DNA from 3 places in the Lelliottia amnigena genome. Region 3 is predicted to be linked to each of the others. Evidence: riboswitches for the same ligand, from Rfam matches in the RefSeq annotation. Region 3 holds a riboswitch; each other region holds the start of a gene.

Region 1 (5,893 bases), 430 kb from region 3:
GACCACCGGGCCGAGAATACCGGCCGTGCGACAGTTACGCTGGGGCTCATCGTCATCAGCCCACAGGCAGCGATAGCAGCCTTGCGTCCACGGTGGCGTCAGCACCATGAGCTGTCCGCCAAAACCCACTGCGCTGGCGGTAATTAACGGTGTGTTGAGGGCAACACAAGCCGCGTTTATCGCCTGACGTGTGGCCATATTGTCGGTGCAATCCAGCACCACGTCGGCACGATCAACTTCGTGGCGAAGGCTTTCGCCTGCGAGTTTTTCCCTCAAGGCGACAAGCTCAATATCAGGATTCAGTCTGGCGAGCCGCTGCTTTGTCACCTCTGCTTTTGACTGACCGAGATCGTCCATCGTGAACAGGGTTTGCCGTTGTAAATTGCTTAAGTGGATATCGTCATCGTCAGCTAATACCAGCGTTCCAATCCCCGCCCCCGTCAGATATTGCGCCGCCGGCGCACCTAAACCGCCAAGACCAATAATCAGTACCCGGCTGGCGAGCAATTTTTGCTGCCCGTCGATGGCGATATCGTCCAGCATGATTTGGCGGCTATAACGCATGAAGTCACTGTCATTCATCGCCCGCTCCTGCCAGTTGCAATAGCTGTGCTGTGGCTACCTGCCAGTCTGAAGCCTGAGTAATCGCGCTGACCACCGCAACACTCCCGACGCCGGTTTTCAGTACCGCAGGGACACGTTCAAGGCTAATGCCACCGATGGCGACGGTCGGGTAATCTGCCAGTCGTTCAATATGACGAGTCAGTTGCTCAAGACCCTGCGGCGCGGAGGGCATCTGCTTGGTTTGCGTCGGAAAAACATGTCCGAGCGCGATATAGGACGGTCGTGCCGCCAGCGCCATGTCGATCTCCATATCGTCATGTGTCGAAACGCCCAGGCGTAAACCGGCGTTGCGGATGGCGATGAGATCGGTGGTTTCCAGATCCTCCTGGCCCAGATGCACGCCATACGCCTGATGCTTAATGGCCAGTCGCCAGTAATCGTTGATAAACAAGCGAGCGCCATAACGGCGCCCCAGCGCTATGGCATGTGCCACGTCAGTCTCAACGTCTTCATCGCGTTTATCTTTGATGCGTAGCTGGAGCGTTTTAACGCCCGCCTGAAGCAGCCGCTCGATCCACGCCACGCTGTCTACTACGGGGTAAAGACCTAAGCGAAAGGGGACGGAGGGAAAATCGGGCTGATACATTATGCCTTCTCCTTTTTAAGGTAGATTTCACCACCTTTCGCGCGGAAGTTTTCTGACATATCGGCCATACCCACTTCGATAGCCTGTTTCGCGGCGTAATCGCGCACTTCCTGGCTGATTTTCATCGAGCAGAATTTTGGTCCGCACATGGAACAGAAGTGCGCCACTTTGCCAGATTCCTGCGGCAGGGTTTCGTCGTGATACGCGCGTGCGGTGAAGGGGTCGAGCGCGAGGTTAAACTGATCTTCCCAGCGAAATTCAAAGCGCGCTTTAGACATGGCGTTATCGCGGATTTGCGCGCCCGGATGGCCTTTCGCCAGGTCAGCGGCGTGAGCGGCAATTTTATAGGTAATTAATCCCTGTTTGACATCTTCTTTGTTGGGTAAGCCCAGGTGTTCTTTTGGCGTGACGTAACAGAGCATCGCGCAGCCAAACCAGCCGATCATTGCTGCGCCAATGCCTGAGGTGAAGTGGTCGTAGCCCGGCGCGATATCCGTCGTTAACGGCCCCAGCGTATAGAACGGCGCTTCGTGGCAGTGCTCCAGCTCTTCGGTCATGTTGCGGCGAATCATCTGCATCGGGACGTGGCCTGGACCTTCGATCATCACCTGCACGTCATATTCCCACGCGATTTTGGTCAGTTCGCCCAGCGTATGCAGCTCGGCAAATTGCGCTTCATCGTTGGCATCGCGAATGGAGCCAGGACGCAACCCATCGCCCAACGAAAGAGATACATCGTAGGCCGCACAGATTTCGCAAATTTCGCGGAAGTGTTCGTAGAGGAAATTTTCCTGATGATGTGACAGGCACCATTTCGCCATGATAGAGCCCCCGCGCGAGACAATTCCGGTCAGACGCGTGGCGGTCATCGGGACGTAGCGCAGCAGTACGCCTGCGTGAATGGTGAAGTAATCAACGCCTTGTTCCGCCTGCTCAAGTAACGTGTCGCGGAACGCTTCCCAGGTCAGATGTTCCGCGATCCCGTTGACCTTCTCCAGTGCCTGATAGATCGGCACGGTTCCGATAGGAACGGGGCTGTTTCGCAAAATCCACTCGCGGGTTTCGTGGATGTAGCGCCCGGTAGAGAGATCCATGACCGTGTCTGCCCCCCAGCGTGTAGACCACACCAGCTTCTCGACCTCTTCTTCAATGGATGACGTCACGGCGGAGTTGCCGATATTGGCGTTAACTTTCACCAGGAAATTACGGCCAATAATCATTGGTTCAGATTCTGGGTGATTAATATTGGCGGGGATGATGGCGCGACCTGCTGCCACTTCGTTACGGACAAACTCGGGCGTGATGTTCTCCGGCAGGCGCGCGCCAAAACCTTCACCCGGATGCTGGTGGCGAAGCACTTCGCTGCGAATACGTTCACGGCCCATATTTTCGCGAATCGCGATAAATTCCATTTCCGGGGTCACAATACCCTGGCGGGCATAATGCAGCTGCGTGACGCATTTTCCTGATTTCGCACGTTTTGGCGTCAGCAGACCGGTAAAGCGCAGTTCATCAAGCCCCTCATCTGCAAGGCGTTCTTGAGTGTATGCGGAACTGCGAACGGTGAGCGCCACGGTGTCATTACGCGCGTCAATCCAGGGCTGGCGCAGTTTTGCCAGCCCTTGTTGAACGTTGATGGCAACGTCGGTATCACCATAGGGGCCGGAGGTGTCATACACCGGGACCGCTTCGTTATCCTCAAACTGCGGATTTTCTTTGCTGCCGCCGAGAAGCGTCGGACTGAGCTGGATCTCACGCATGGGCACGCGGATATCAGCCTGTGAACCGGTAATATAAATGCGTTTTGAGCTCGGGAAAGCAGTGCCTTCGAGCGTATCGATGAAGTGTTGTGCTTGTGCGCGCTGTTCGCGGCGGGTCAATTTTGCAGACATAGCTCATTCCATAAAAGTAAAGGAAGTGGCTTGTCAGACAACGGATGAACCAAGAGGAGATTACACTTCATCACTCAAGCGGCCTCTGCGCTGGCTGCCTTCGTTCACCTCAGTCACTTACTCGGTAAGCTCCTGGGGAGATGCAACTTGAATGGTTTTGTGTAATGGGTTTTGACTCTTGTTCCCTTCGCAGGTATTAACCTGATCAGGTTCCGCGGATCCCGAATTAACGGTCTCAGCCCGGCTTACGCACTGGGCACTCCGACAAGAATTTACACGTATTCTTCATCTGTCCAAAAAGCAGCGTGAAAAATTTCGTGTAATGCCCCTCCAGAGAGGGTCGTGTTTGTAAACTACGCGTTAACGATTAATAACTCAAGCAGGTCGCGCGACGTTATCTTCGTTACTGGCTTTCAAATTGTGGTCCAGCACGAGGGCAATCAGCTTATCTTCCAGCGTAAATCGCCCTTCCAGGGCTTCGCCCAGATCGGACAGCACCTGCTGTAATTCCAGATAGTTATCCTGGTCGATCGCGTTTTCGAGCGCGGAGTCGTAATAATCCATAATCTGCTGGGTGTTCGCTTCCAGCTGCGGATAGAGTTTTGTCGCCGCTAAATACGGATTCGTTCCTTCCATTTCACGGATAATACGTTCATAAATATTGAAATGGCCGTCGGAAAGGTAATCCACCAGACTCTGACAAAAATTATCCAGCGCTTTTTCATTCAGGCGCATATAGGATTCTTTGCCAGGCTTAATGCCAACCAGATTATAGTAGGCAACAAGCAATTGTTTACGCACGTGCAGCCAGCGATCGACCAATTTATTACTTCCTCCAACGCGCTCTGTCAGGCTTTCTAGCTGGTTTAGCATGTTTGACTCCGCAAGGTTAAGGTTAAAAGCTGCCCGCCTAAATTTGTAAGAATATTGTTATCAACATGCCTGTGAAGCGAAGGTAGTGCAATAGATATGGATCGTATAATTGAAAAATTAGATCGTGGCTGGTGGATCGTCAGCCATGAGCAAAAATTATGGTTGCCCGCCGGAGAGTTACCTTACGGCGAAGCCGGGCAATTCGATCTTGTGGGGCAATCGGCATTAAAGATCGGTGAATGGCAGGGCGATGCTGTGTGGTTGATCCAACAGAATCGCCGTCAGGATATGGGATCGGTACGTCAGGTGATGGATCATGATGCGGGGCTGTTTCAGCTGGCCGGACGCGGGGTGCAGTTAGCCGAATTCTACCGTTCGCATAAGTTCTGCGGTTATTGCGGTCATCCTATGCATCCAAGTAAAACCGAATGGGCGCTACTGTGCAGCCACTGCCGTGAGCGCTATTACCCGCAAATTGCACCGTGCATCATCGTTGCTATTCGTCGTGATGATTCGATTTTACTGGCGCAGCATGTCCGCCACCGGAATGGTATTCACACGGTACTGGCTGGATTTGTTGAGGTCGGCGAAACGCTTGAGCAAACCGTCGCGCGTGAAGTGATGGAAGAGAGCGGGATTAAAGTCAAAAATCTGCGTTACGTTACCTCTCAACCGTGGCCCTTCCCGATGTCACTGATGACGGCCTTTATGGCTGACTATGACAGCGGCGAGATCGTTATCGACCCGAAAGAGTTGCTGGAAGCAAACTGGTATCGCTACGACAATTTACCGCTGTTACCGCCACCGGGCACCGTGGCGCGTCGCCTGATAGAAGATACCGTGGCAATGTGTCGGGCCGACTATGAAGCCTGAATGACGTGATACACTAGCGGCAAGATGCTTAAGGAACCTGCAAAATGACCGAACTGAAGAACGATCGTTATCTGCGTGCGCTGCTGCGCCAACCCGTTGATGTTACCCCGGTGTGGATGATGCGCCAGGCAGGCCGCTATCTTCCGGAATATAAAGCTACGCGTGCGCAGGCGGGCGATTTTATGTCGCTGTGCAAAAATGCGGAGCTGGCCTGTGAAGTGACGCTTCAGCCACTGCGCCGTTTCCCGCTTGATGCGGCGATCCTTTTTTCAGATATCCTGACTATCCCGGATGCCATGGGGCTTGGGCTGTATTTCGAAACGGGCGAAGGTCCGCGCTTTACGTCTCCTGTTAAGAGCAAAGCCGATATTGATAAGCTGCCGATTCCGGATCCTGAAGATGAACTGGGTTACGTGATGAACGCGGTACGCACCATTCGTCGCGAGCTAAAAGGCGAAGTACCGCTGATTGGTTTTTCCGGTAGCCCATGGACGCTGGCGACCTATATGGTTGAAGGCGGCAGTAGCAAAGCCTTTACCGTTATTAAAAAGATGATGTATGCCGAGCCGCTGGCCCTGCACGCGTTGCTTGATAAGCTGGCGAAAAGCGTCACGCTGTATCTCAATGCGCAGATTAAAGCGGGCGCGCAGTCGGTGATGATCTTTGATACCTGGGGCGGCGTGCTCACCGGGCGCGATTATCAGCAGTTCTCTCTCTATTACATGCACAAAATTATCGATGGCCTGCTACGTGAAAATGAAGGTCGTCGTGTGCCGGTAACGCTGTTCACCAAAGGCGGCGGACAATGGCTGGAAGCCATGGCGGCCACCGGTTGCGATGCGCTGGGCCTTGACTGGACCACTGATATTGCCGACGCACGTCGTCGCGTGGGCGACACCGTCGCGCTGCAGGGCAACATGGACCCGTCTATGCTTTACGCTCAGCCTGCACGTATCGAAGAAGAGGTTGCGTCTATACTTGCAGGTTTCGGTCAGGGCGAAGGTCACGTCTTCAACCTGGGTCACGGAATTCATCAGGATGTACC
Region 2 (5,893 bases), 2.2 Mb from region 3:
CAAAATATTGCCATGCTCCAGCGCGCCGCTACGGACGGCGTTTTTTACCGTCTCGGCGAACTTAAGGTATAGCGGAGTATTATCCGCTGCCGCAATACGTTCATTTAGCTGAGCAATTAATCGGGTATGCGCTTGTTCCATCTCTCTTTTCCAGGCCGAAAATCCTTATCCAGTATACTCGTTCGGGGCATTACCACCACGCATGAAAATGGTGAACCGGGCCAATACCGTGACCGACTTCGAGACTGTCAGCTTTTTCCAGCGCGCGCGATAGCCAAATTTTGGCCTCCTTCACCGTATCCTCCCAACTATCATGACGTGGGCGGAGTGCAGACAGCGCTGCCGATAGCGTGCAGCCGGTACCATGGGTGTTTTTGGTCATGACGCGTGGCGCGGTGAATCGCTGGATACTCTCACGCGTGAAGAGCCAGTCCGGGCTCTCAGGATCGTCAAGATGGCCGCCTTTCATCAGCACTGCCTCGCAGCCAAGCGCCAGAAGTGCGCGCCCCTGCTCTTTCATCTCGTGCTCGGTACGGGCATGAGGCGCATCCAGCAGCGCCGCCGCCTCCGGCAAATTTGGCGTGATCAGCGCGACGTGTGGCAGAAGGTGTTTTCGCAGAGTTTCGACAGCAGCGGGAGATAGCAGCGGATCGCCACTTTTCGCCAGCATCACCGTATCAAGTACCACGTTTTTAACGCGATAATGTTTGAGGCGCTCCGCGACCGCTTCCACGATATCCGCCTCTGCCAGCATGCCGATTTTGGTGGAATCAATGCGGACATCGCTGAACACAGAGTCCAGTTGTGCACCGACAAAATCCGGTTCGATACGATACACCGACTGCACGCCGCGCGTATTTTGCGCCACCAGTGCGGTAATGACCGAGCAGCCATACGCCCCAAGGGCGGAGAATGTTTTCAGATCCGCCTGAATCCCGGCACCACCACTCGGATCGGTGCCAGCAATGGTTAATGCGTTGATACGTTTCATGCCTGCGCCTCCAGGTTCCAGAGTGCGTCAATAAATGTGCAGGCAAAGCTTCCCGGTCCACGGCTTTGTTTGATAGCCACGCTTCCGGCGTGTTTCATAAACCCGCATGCCGCGGCAACATTGTCCAGCCGGTCGCCAGGCAATGAACAGCTTGCCGCGACAACGGCCGATAGCGCACAGCCGGTCCCCACGACGCGCGTCATCATCACATCGCCCCCGGTGATGGTCTGCGTGCGTTGCCCATCGGTGATGTAATCCACTTCGCCCGTCACCGCGACAATGGCATTGGTCTGTCGGGCAAGGGCTATCGCGGCAGGCAAGGCGCTGGAAGCGGTATCGGTGGTGTCAACGCCTCGCCCACCGGCGCTCATACCGGCAAGCGCGAGAATTTCCGAGGCATTACCGCGGATCGCCGCAGGTTTGAGTGTGAGGATTTGCTGGCAAAAACGGGTGCGGTACGCAAGCGCACCCACGGCGACGGGATCCAACGTCCACGGTTTCCCAGCGGCCACCGCACTTTCAATTGCCCGACGCATCGCCTGCGCGCGCGGCGCGGTCAGCGTTCCGACGTTGATCAGTAAAGCATCAGCCATCGCGGCAAATTGCTCAGCCTCTTCGGCTTCAATCACCATTGCGGGAGACGCGCCAAGTGCCAGCAAAACGTTGGCCGTAAAGGTTTGCACCACATCGTTGGTCATGCAGTGTGTGAGCGGGGAACGCGTGCGGAAGTGATGTAAGGCGTGTAAATCGAGTCGGTCAAGCTGCATATTTCGCTCCTGCCTTGCGCGAAGAAGCGATAACCCTAAAAGTCACCTGACTTCCCTACGCTGGCATTATCCAGATCAGGTGGTACGGGTATTTCTCAGCCTTCACAAAGAAGGGCACCCCGAGTCAAATTACCTAAAACTTCAGTAATCGGGACAGCGTAGAGGAAGTGATTATCTTAAGCAAGCGTCTTAGCCCCCTCTTTCCCGAGCATAAAATGCTGTAAACATTTATTATTTCAGGCGTACTTAGGTAGTGTCATTCCCTATATATGTAAACATTAAATATCCTTGATTTCTTAGGGTTAATAATCTTTCATCCATGAACAAAACCCTATTCACGCCCAACTCTTCAGACTATTACAAACAAAATAAAGCCAATTAAAACAACATCATATTTAATAATCAATCAACCCATAATTACTTATTCATTCGTATATTACGTGATCTAAATCAAATGCAGTGGAAGCGAATTACGGGATAGTTGCCCAAGGTAACCACTTAGTTTCTGTGTAAGAGCCGCTATAGACCGAATGATTTCTAATAATATGGTAGCAAATGTTAAAACTTATTATTGCCTCGGCAATCGTATCAATTTCCCTAGTCGGCACAGGGATTTTTATCGGCGTGATATATAAAAATACGGTTAGCAATATGGCAGAAAATTGCATCAGCCAATGACTGGGATTTCATTGTCTCGTCATTATGGAAATAACCACTTTAAATGCCTGACCACTACAAAAAACCTGGAAACAGCCAGGTTATTTCACAGTGTCGTTTTATAAAAATATATTAGGATCAATGAATGATGAAGATGATATTAGCGGTATTGGTATGCGCGGCGACGCTTTCGGGTTGTACGACAGAATCACAGCGCATTGCCAATTGCACAAGTACGGGTGTAAGCCTGGATACGTGTTATAAAGTTGAGCATGATAATCAAAATGTTATCCGCGCCGCAGCACTTCAGAATGCGTACAACCGTTCAGATGTATACGCGCAGCAATATGATAATAAGCATCATCATCATGGTGTAGATCAACATGCGCAGGCCGCACACGTTGCCGATCCATTACGTGAAGCGTCATTCTCGGCAAATGGAATTCATGCAACGGCCAGTAATGGCTTCTTTACTGCCACTATTAATGGCAAAAAAGCCACAGTAAAACGTTTCAATGCCAATGCTTACGAAATTAAAGGCGCGGGATATGTTCTCTCTATTACCCTGGACGAAAACGGAATTACCGATGCGTCATGGAATAAGACGCAGGGCAGAGATAATGGATTACTTCAGGTCATTCAGAAGTAACGAATGGGCGGCTGAAAAAGCCGCCTTTTTCGCTTTCATCAGCGCGGCTTTTGAGTGTGTGGATCTGTGAGATTTTTTTCTGTGTTTTGATACAATAAAACCACAGCAAAAACATCGTCTTACTTCCCCTTCCCCAACACCTTTACATTGTAACAAAACAGTAAACAAATTAACCATTGAGCCACGCGCCAAAAGGCTCTATATTGGCCGCGTTTTTTACCTGACCCATCCTTAACTAACTATTAATTCAATCGAGGCGTATAAGACAGCCCCGGTTGTAGGAGTGATATGATGACGGATAAAGTCCGTATTGACACCGTAGATGCCCACAAAAGCAACGAAACCTATCTGGCCCGTCAGGCCGAGTTTGAATCGAACGTCAGGAGTTATCCTCGCAAGCTGCCTTTAGCGATTACTAAAGCAGACGGCGTATGGATTACCGATGCAGATAATAAAGAATACCTTGACTGTCTTGCAGGCGCTGGCACCCTCGCGCTTGGCCATAACCATCCTGATGTGCTGAAAAGCATCCAAAATGTCATTACCAGCGGCTTGCCGTTACATACACTGGATCTGACAACTCCGTTGAAAGACGAGTTTTCTGAATACCTGCTCTCTCTGCTCCCTGGTCAGGGTAAAGAATATTGCCTGCAATTCACCGGCCCATCCGGCGCTGACGCCGTTGAAGCTGCGCTGAAGCTGGCGAAAAAAGTGACCGGCCGTAGCAGCATTATTAGCTTCTCCGGCGGCTATCACGGCATGACCCACGGCGCGCTGTCCGTGACAGGTAACCTGTCACCGAAAGAAGCGGTCGATAACATGATGCCTGAAGTGCAGTTCATGCCTTATCCGCACCAGTACCGCTGCCCGCTGGGCATTGGTGGTGACGCGGGCGTGAAAGCGCTGACTTACTATTTCGACAACCTGATCAACGACGTTGAAAGCGGCGTGCGTAAACCTGCGGCCGTGATTCTGGAAGCCGTTCAGGGTGAAGGCGGCGTGAACCCGGCTCCGGCTGAGTGGCTGCAACGCATTCGTAAAGTGACTCAGGAACACGGCATTCTGCTGATCCTTGATGAAGTTCAGGCGGGCTTTGCACGTACTGGTAAGTTCTTCGCCTTTGAACACGCCGGTATCGAGCCAGATATCATCGTTATGTCTAAAGCCGTCGGTGGCGGTCTGCCGCTGGCCGTTCTCGGTATTAAAAAGCAGTTTGATGCCTGGGCGCCAGGTCATCACACCGGTACTTTCCGTGGTAATCAGTTGGCGATGGCGACCGGCCTGACGACGCTGAAAATCCTGAAAGATCAGAACATTGCCGACAAAGTGGCTGCACAGGGCGAGTGGCTGAAAGGCAAACTGGCCGAACTGCAGAAACGCTATCCGGTGATTGGCCACGTACGCGGTCTGGGTTTGATGATCGGTATTGAGATCGTGAAACCAAACGAAGCGCCTGATCATATGGGTAGCTTCCCGGGCGATGGCGAGTTGTCCGCGCTGATTCAGAAAAAATGCTTCGAAGCCGGTTTGATTCTGGAACGTGGTGGCCGTGATGGCGTCGTACTGCGTCTGTTGCCGTCCCTGCTGATCAACGAGCAAGAGCTGAAGGTCTTCCTGGATAAATTTGAGCAGGCCCTGCTTGCTGCGGGCGTTCGCCCCGCGTAAACGGAGTTATTGAACACGATGTCTGATTCAAACCCAATTCTGTCGTCATCGGCGCAGAGCATCGAGGCCTATCAGCAGGCTATCGAGCAAAGCTCTCAGGCGGTTATGCAGTGGCTACAACAGTCTGAAATGTATCAGGGGAAAAGCGTTGCCGAACTGCGCGACAACATTTCCCTGAATTTCGGGCAGAAAGGCCTCGGCAACGAAGCGGCTATTGCGCGTGCCGTTGAGTATTTCCTGAAAGACAGTCTGTCTGTGCACCATCCACAGTGCGTAGCGCATCTGCATTGCCCAAGCCTGGTGGTCAGCCAGGCGGCGGAAGTGCTGATCAACGCCACTAACCAGAGCATGGATTCCTGGGATCAAAGTCCTTCAGCCACCATTATTGAAATGAAGCTGATCGACTGGCTGCGCACACGCGTTGGCTATCAATCCGGTGATGCAGGCGTGTTCACCAGCGGCGGGACCCAGAGCAATCTGATGGGGCTGATGCTGGCGCGCGATGCTTTCTTCGCGGCTAAAGGTCATTCGATCCAGCAGGACGGTTTGGTTGGCGATCTGCGCAAAATCCGCGTGTTATGTTCTGAAAACGCACACTTCTCGGTGCAGAAGAATATGGCACTGTTGGGTCTTGGCTATCAGTCTGTTATCCAGGTGAAAACAGACGATTGTTCACGTATGGACCTGAACGATCTGGCTGCTAAAATTGCGCACTGCAATGCTAACGGCGAGCAAATTCTGGCAATCGTGGCAACTGCGGGCACTACCGATGCGGGTGCAATTGATCCGCTGCGCGCGATTGCTGAGATGGCTGCAGAACAGCAGATTTGGGTGCATGTCGATGCGGCATGGGGCGGCGCGCTGCTGATGTCAGAGAAATATCGTGACTATCTGGACGGCATTGAGCTGGTGGACTCGATCACTCTGGACTTCCATAAGCAGTTCTTCCAGACCATCAGCTGCGGCGCGTTTCTGCTGAAAGAAGCCCGTCATTATGAGCTGATGCGTTACCAGGCGGCATACCTGAACTCTGAGTTCGACGAAGAGCAAGGCGTTCCGAACCTGGTGTCCAAATCATTACAGACCACGCGTCGCTTTGATGCGCTGAAGCTGTGGATGAGCCTGGAAGCGTTAGGTCAGGAGCAGTATGCCGCAATTATCGAT
Region 3 (5,893 bases):
AGCGCGTAGGGGATCGCCATCAGCGCGTTGGTGAAAATCACGATGCCGTCCGCGTGAGCGGGCAGGCCGATAGTGCTGTTAAACAGTAAGAAGAAACCGGTCGCCAGCACAATGCCCGGCATCGCCAGAATCAGCATTCCGCTCAGCTCCAGCGCTTGTCCGGCGACTCTGGCCTGACGCGCGTACAGCTCACGGCTGCTCCACAACAGCATCATTGTCAGCAGGACGCACAGCAAACCGGCACCGATGGCAATGCGCAGCGAGGTGCCGGTTGCTTGCCACAGCACAGGCTGTTGCAGCACGGAAATCACATTCAGATTGAGGCCATCCACCACCACCGCGAGCAATGGCGGGAGCATCAGCAGCAACGCCAGCGCAATCAGTACGATGTCCGTAACCCGGCTGCGCCAGCGATCCTGCGGGTCACGCCAGCCGCTAACCTGATGGCTGCCCACCGCGATCGCTTTGCTCAGACGCTGGCTGAGCAGCACCAGCCCCAGACAGCAGAACATCTGAACCATCGCCAGGATCGCCGCACGGCCCGGATCGTAGTCAAAACTGAGCGCCTGATAAATCGCGAGTTCAATGGTTGTTGCCTGTGGCCCGCCCCCCAGCGACAGAACCGTTGCAAAGCTGGCGAAACAGAGCATGAAGATCAACGCGGCAACCGGTGGGATCTGGCGGCGCAGCCACGGCCATTCGACAAACCGGAAGAACGGCCAGCCGCGCATACCAAGCTGTGCGGCGAGCTGGCGCTGTTCACCGGGAATATTTTCCAGTGCCTGTAAAAACAGTCGCGTCGCCATCGGCATATTGAAAAAGACGTGGGCCAGTAAAATGCCCTGCAGACCGTAAGGCGAGAAGGTCCACTCGATACCAAAAACGCTCAGTAGCGAAGCGATCCACCCCTGGCGGCCGTAAACGCTCAGAATGCCGAACACCGCGACCAGCACCGGTAAAATCAGCGTCATGGCGCAAAGGCGCAACAGGATTTTCCTACCGGGGAAGCGTCGGCGGTACAGGGCGCGAGCCAGAAAAATCGCCGGCACGACGGAGATCAGCGCAGAGAGAAACGCCTGCCAGAAAGAGAAACGCACGACATGCCAGAGATAGCTGTCATGCCAAAGCGCGACGAGATCGCTCTCTGGCGCGTTAAACCACAGCGCCAGAAAAGCACCCAGGCTGACGACCACCATTAACGTGGCGGCAATCAGCCCCGGGATCAGCCAGCCGGGGATTAACGGCTGACAGCGCGTTGCCATTCACTGATCCATGCTGCGCGCTGGCTGGAAACCTGCTGCGGGGTAAATTCCAGCGTCGTTTGTGGTTTGGTCAACTGATCAAAGCCCGCAGGCAAAGTCACGTTGGTCACCGGATACATCCAGTTGCCGGTCGGGATCGCATTCTGGAATGCCGGTGAAACCATAAATTTCAGGAACTTTTCAGCCAGTTCAGGCTGTTTGCTGGCTGCCGTACGTGCGGCCACTTCCACCTGCAAATAGTGCCCCTCAGAGAAATTCGCCGCCGCGTAATGGTCTTTTTTCTCTTCGATGATGTGATATGCCGGCGAGGTGGTGTAGCTCAGAACCAGGTCGCTTTCGCCTTTGAGGAACAGGCCGTAGGCTTCGCTCCAGCCTTTGGTGACGGTAACGGTTTTCGCCGCCAGCTTCTGCCACGCTTCTGGCGCGTTGTCACCGTAGACTTTTTGCATCCACAGCAGCAGGCCCAGACCCGGCGTGCTGGTGCGCGGGTCCTGGTAAATCACGCGCCATTTCTGGTCGCTTTCAACGAGTTCTTTCAGGCTCTTAGGCGGATTCTTGAGTTTGTTTTTGTCATACACAAACGCGAAGTAGCCGTAATCGAACGGCACGAACGTGTCATTTTTCCAGCCGCCGGGAACGTTAACCGCCTCGGAGGGCACGCCGCTTTTGGCGAACAGTTTGGTTTGTGAGGCCGCGTCCAGCAGATTATTGTCGAGGCCCAGCACCACGTCGGCTTTGCTGTTTTTACCTTCCATGCGCAGACGGTTCAGCAGCGAGACGCCGTCTTCCAGCGCCACGAATTTCATCTCGCAGTTGCAGTCGGCTTCAAAGGCTTTTTTGACGACCGGTCCAGGGCCCCAGTCAGCGGCGAAGGAGTCGTAGGTGTAGACCGTTAACACGGGCTTGGCAAAAACAGGCAGCGCAAACAGCGCCAGCAGGGGGAGAACTTTTTTTAACACTTTGCACCTCAAAGTTGAGTGGCAAAGGATTTTGAGCGACAGCCTCAAATCCCTTCGCCGGCGTTATCCGGATCAGGTTCGACGGGTATTATCTCAGCGCACATCATTGATGCAGCACCCCGTTGAGAACAGCAGTAGTGTAATGATTTGGTGAATATTACGAAAGTGTTATGGTTCCGGCGGTGCAAACCAGGCCGATTTAAAGTCAAACCAGCCTAAGGTGTTCATTCTCATACCGCGCATACTGCGCTGCCCCTGGATCATCAGCCAGTGGTGGATCAGCGGAACCATCGCCTGCTGCGACAGCAGCTGCTGGCACCAGACGGCGAGATTCATTTCCCCGGCGCGCCATTGCGCGGCGTCCTGCTGCCAGTCGCGGGCAATACAGTGCTGGATCAGCGGGATTTCAAACAGATGTGAGAACAGGGAGAAGTCGAGCGGCAGGGTGAAATTCGCGCTGTTGAGCCAGATATCGCTCACCGCTTCGCCGCGATGCCACTCATCATATTCCACTTCCTGAATCTCGAGCTTCACGCCCTCTGCCGCCAGCAGTTTGCTCATGATTCTGGCGATAAAACGGTGCTCAACGTGTTCGCGATAATAGGTCAGGGTGATGGATTCCAGCCCGGCGGGTTTCTCGCCGCGTCCGGGGCGGGCATGGTGCCAGCGAGGAAGCAGCCCATACGCCGGGAACCAGTAAGTCTGGTGTTGATCTTCCGCCTGATAAATCAGATTGGCGGGGGCGAGAATTTGGCTCACCCACTGGCGCACGTCGCGGCTGGCTCCGCGATGCGTGCGGGCATCAAACAGCAGGTAGTAACAGCCCTCTTCAAGTCGGCTCTCAACGGCTTTTTCGCCTTCGGTGGGGCCTTCCAGCGTCAGGCCAGGGCTGAACTCTTCGCTGATGTCGGGCAATACCCAGACATTCACTTCGTCAATCAGTGCGCGATAACCAAAGTAGTCATCAAAGGCGCGAATCTTGAGTTGATTATTGTTATTGCGTGTCACCGCATATGGGCCCGTGCCGACAGGCTGGCTGGAGAAATGAGGCATCGATTGCCACTCGTGCGGCAAAATCATCGACGGCACATAGCCCATCAGCCATGGCAGCCACTGATCGGGCTGCGAAAGTTCGATATCCAGCGTCCAGGCCGTTGGCGAGTGGATGCGCGAGATATGAGAATAGAGCGGCAGTTCGCGGGCACGTTGCAGCGACGCGATAACATCGTCCATTTCCAGCTCACGTCCATGATGAAAATGAATGCCTGGACGCAAAAAGAAACGCCAGTGCAGGGGCGAAAGCTGTTGCCAGTGGTGAGCAATATCGGCTTCCAGTTCCCCATTTTCCTCATTTATGCGCGTCAGGCCACTAAAGATCTGCCGCGCCATGTGCGTTTCGGATCGACGTAATGCACTGCCGGGTAACAAATTTTTCATCGGCCGATAGTAGAGAACGCGCAGAATATGGCGTCCCTGGCGGAAGCTACGCCCCAGATGGGACACCAGCATTTGACGCACCGCAGCCTTATCGCCGACCAGTTGCACCAGCTGATCAATCCGATCCTGCTCCAGCAGATCCTCGGCGCGCTGTTGTTGCAGGGCGAGGCCGGTATAGAGGAACGTCAAACGTGAACGTTTACCGCGCCCGGCTTCGGCTTCCCAGTTGAGCCAGCCCTGCTGCTGCATGGTGTTGAGGAGCGTGCGCATATGGCGGCGTGAACAGTTCAGGAGTTCAGCCAGTTCGTTGAGCGTGGTCTCCCGCTCCAGGCCTTCGCAGCACTGCCAGAGGCGGATGAATTGTTGTTGCAGACGACCTGACGCCATAAAAGGGGAACTCCTGCCAAAAAATCATCAATTTATTAATCCCTATATTAAGCCAATAATCATTTCCGATGAAGCAAGGGAGTGAATGATGAAGAGGTCAACCGCACGTCAGTTTTATCAGCAGTACTTTTTAGCGACAAAAGGAGTGTCCTGGCTGGCCCGCCAGTGCGCCGAGCAGCGGCTGAAAATGCTGGAAGAATTGATGCAGTGGGAGGTTACGCAAACGACCTCGGATCGCTGACTTGCCTCGATCATGTGTGACTGAGTATTGGTGCTTATCACCCGCCAGCAAAATGTTTTTGCTGGCTTTTTTCGTTTACTATTCCCTCTGTTTATTCGTTTTAACAAGGATCTGAGCATGCTCTGGTTGATGACGATGGGTCGGCGCCTGAATGGGGTGTACGCCGCTTTTATGCTGGTGGCGTTTATGATGGGCGTGGCGGGAGCGCTTCAGGCTCCGACGTTGAGCTTGTTCCTCAGCCGCGAAGTCGGCGCGCAGCCGTTTTGGGTTGGGCTCTTTTATACCGTCAACGCCATCGCCGGGATCCTGGTGAGCCTGTGGCTGGCAAAGCGCTCGGACAGTCAGGGCGATCGCCGCAAGCTGATTCTGTTTTGCTGTGCGATGGCGATCGGTAACGCGCTGTTGTTCGCGTTCAACCGCCATTATCTGACGCTTATCACCTGTGGCGTGCTGCTGGCATCGCTGGCCAATACCGCTATGCCACAGCTCTTTGCCCTGGCGCGCGAGTATGCCGATAACTCGGCACGAGAAGTGGTGATGTTCAGCTCAGTAATGCGCGCCCAGTTATCCTTAGCGTGGGTCATCGGCCCGCCGCTGGCGTTTATGATCGCGCTGAATTATGGCTTTACCGTGATGTTTTCTATCGCCGCGGGGATCTTTGCTATCAGTCTGGTGCTGATCGCGTGCGTACTGCCGTCGGTTGCCCGGATAGAGCAGGCGACCGATAAGCCCGTGACGCAGATTAGCGGCTGGCAGAACAAAAATGTGCGCATGTTGTTTATCGCCTCGACGCTGATGTGGACTTGCAACACCATGTACATCATCGATATGCCGCTGTGGATCAGTAACGATCTGGGTTTGCCGGACAAGCTGGCGGGGATCTTGATGGGGACGGCCGCCGGGCTGGAAATTCCCGCGATGATCCTGGCGGGTTATTACGTCAAACGCTTTGGTAAACGCCGGATGATGGTGGTGGCTGTGGCGGCAGGGGTGTTGTTTTATCTCGGGTTAATTATGTTTCACAGTCGCGAAGCGCTGCTGGCGCTCCAGTTGTTTAACGCGATTTTCATCGGAATTGTCGCCGGGATCGGCATGCTGTGGTTCCAGGACCTGATGCCTGGAAGAGCAGGGTCAGCGACGACGCTTTTCACCAACAGTATTTCAACCGGGGTGATTCTGGCGGGCGTGATTCAGGGCGCGCTGGTACAAAGCTACGGACATTTTGCGGTGTACTGGGTGATTGCGGCAATTTCTCTATTAACGCTGGCGCTCACCTGCCGGGTGAAGGATGTGTGAAAGGAGAAGGGGTAGTTTAAAGCCTGGTTTTGCACACTGATGAATGGCCCGCTTAACACGGGCCATTCATTTTAGTTCATAAATGCAGGCTGTTTGTTCTCGTAGGCCGCAATAGAATCTTCATGCTGGAGCGTCAGTCCGATGCTGTCCAGACCGTTGATCATGCAATGGCGGCGGAACGCATCAATACTAAAGGCGTAAGTTTTATCGCCCGCTTTGACGACTTCCGCTTCCAGATCCACTTCAAACGTGATGCCCGGATTGGCTTTTACCAGCGCGAACATCTCGTCGACCTGCTCGTCGCTCAGCGT

Evidence for each region. Region 3 has a riboswitch for thiamine pyrophosphate ahead of thiB (thiamine ABC transporter substrate binding subunit). Riboswitches for the same ligand answer to the same signal wherever they lie in the genome.
Region 1: another riboswitch for thiamine pyrophosphate. It lies ahead of thiC (phosphomethylpyrimidine synthase ThiC); the one in region 3 lies ahead of thiB (thiamine ABC transporter substrate binding subunit).
Region 2: another riboswitch for thiamine pyrophosphate. It lies ahead of thiM (hydroxyethylthiazole kinase); the one in region 3 lies ahead of thiB (thiamine ABC transporter substrate binding subunit).

The regions. Positions count from the first base shown of each region.
Region 1 is NZ_CP077236.1:2,084,435-2,090,327, forward strand. Features, by position in the region: gene I6L74_RS09770 (HesA/MoeB/ThiF family protein) at 1-582, opposite strand, end outside; gene thiE (thiamine phosphate synthase) at 575-1,210, opposite strand; gene thiC (phosphomethylpyrimidine synthase ThiC) at 1,210-3,102, opposite strand; TPP riboswitch at 3,268-3,376, opposite strand; gene I6L74_RS09785 (Rsd/AlgQ family anti-sigma factor) at 3,478-3,975, opposite strand; gene nudC (NAD(+) diphosphatase) at 4,072-4,848, shown strand; gene hemE (uroporphyrinogen decarboxylase) at 4,893-5,893, shown strand, end outside.
Region 2 is NZ_CP077236.1:235,885-241,777, forward strand. Features, by position in the region: gene I6L74_RS01160 (GntR family transcriptional regulator) at 1-141, opposite strand, end outside; gene thiD (bifunctional hydroxymethylpyrimidine kinase/phosphomethylpyrimidine kinase) at 191-991, opposite strand; gene thiM (hydroxyethylthiazole kinase) at 988-1,758, opposite strand; TPP riboswitch at 1,794-1,890, opposite strand; gene I6L74_RS01175 (hypothetical protein) at 2,561-3,064, shown strand; gene I6L74_RS01180 (diaminobutyrate--2-oxoglutarate transaminase) at 3,353-4,729, shown strand; gene I6L74_RS01185 (pyridoxal phosphate-dependent decarboxylase family protein) at 4,748-5,893, shown strand, end outside.
Region 3 is NZ_CP077236.1:2,512,421-2,518,313, forward strand. Features, by position in the region: gene thiP (thiamine/thiamine pyrophosphate ABC transporter permease ThiP) at 1-1,262, opposite strand, end outside; gene thiB (thiamine ABC transporter substrate binding subunit) at 1,238-2,221, opposite strand; TPP riboswitch at 2,253-2,353, opposite strand; gene sgrR (HTH-type transcriptional regulator SgrR) at 2,390-4,045, opposite strand; gene sgrT (glucose uptake inhibitor SgrT) at 4,134-4,286, shown strand; gene I6L74_RS11810 (sugar efflux transporter) at 4,404-5,582, shown strand; gene leuD (3-isopropylmalate dehydratase small subunit) at 5,654-5,893, opposite strand, start outside.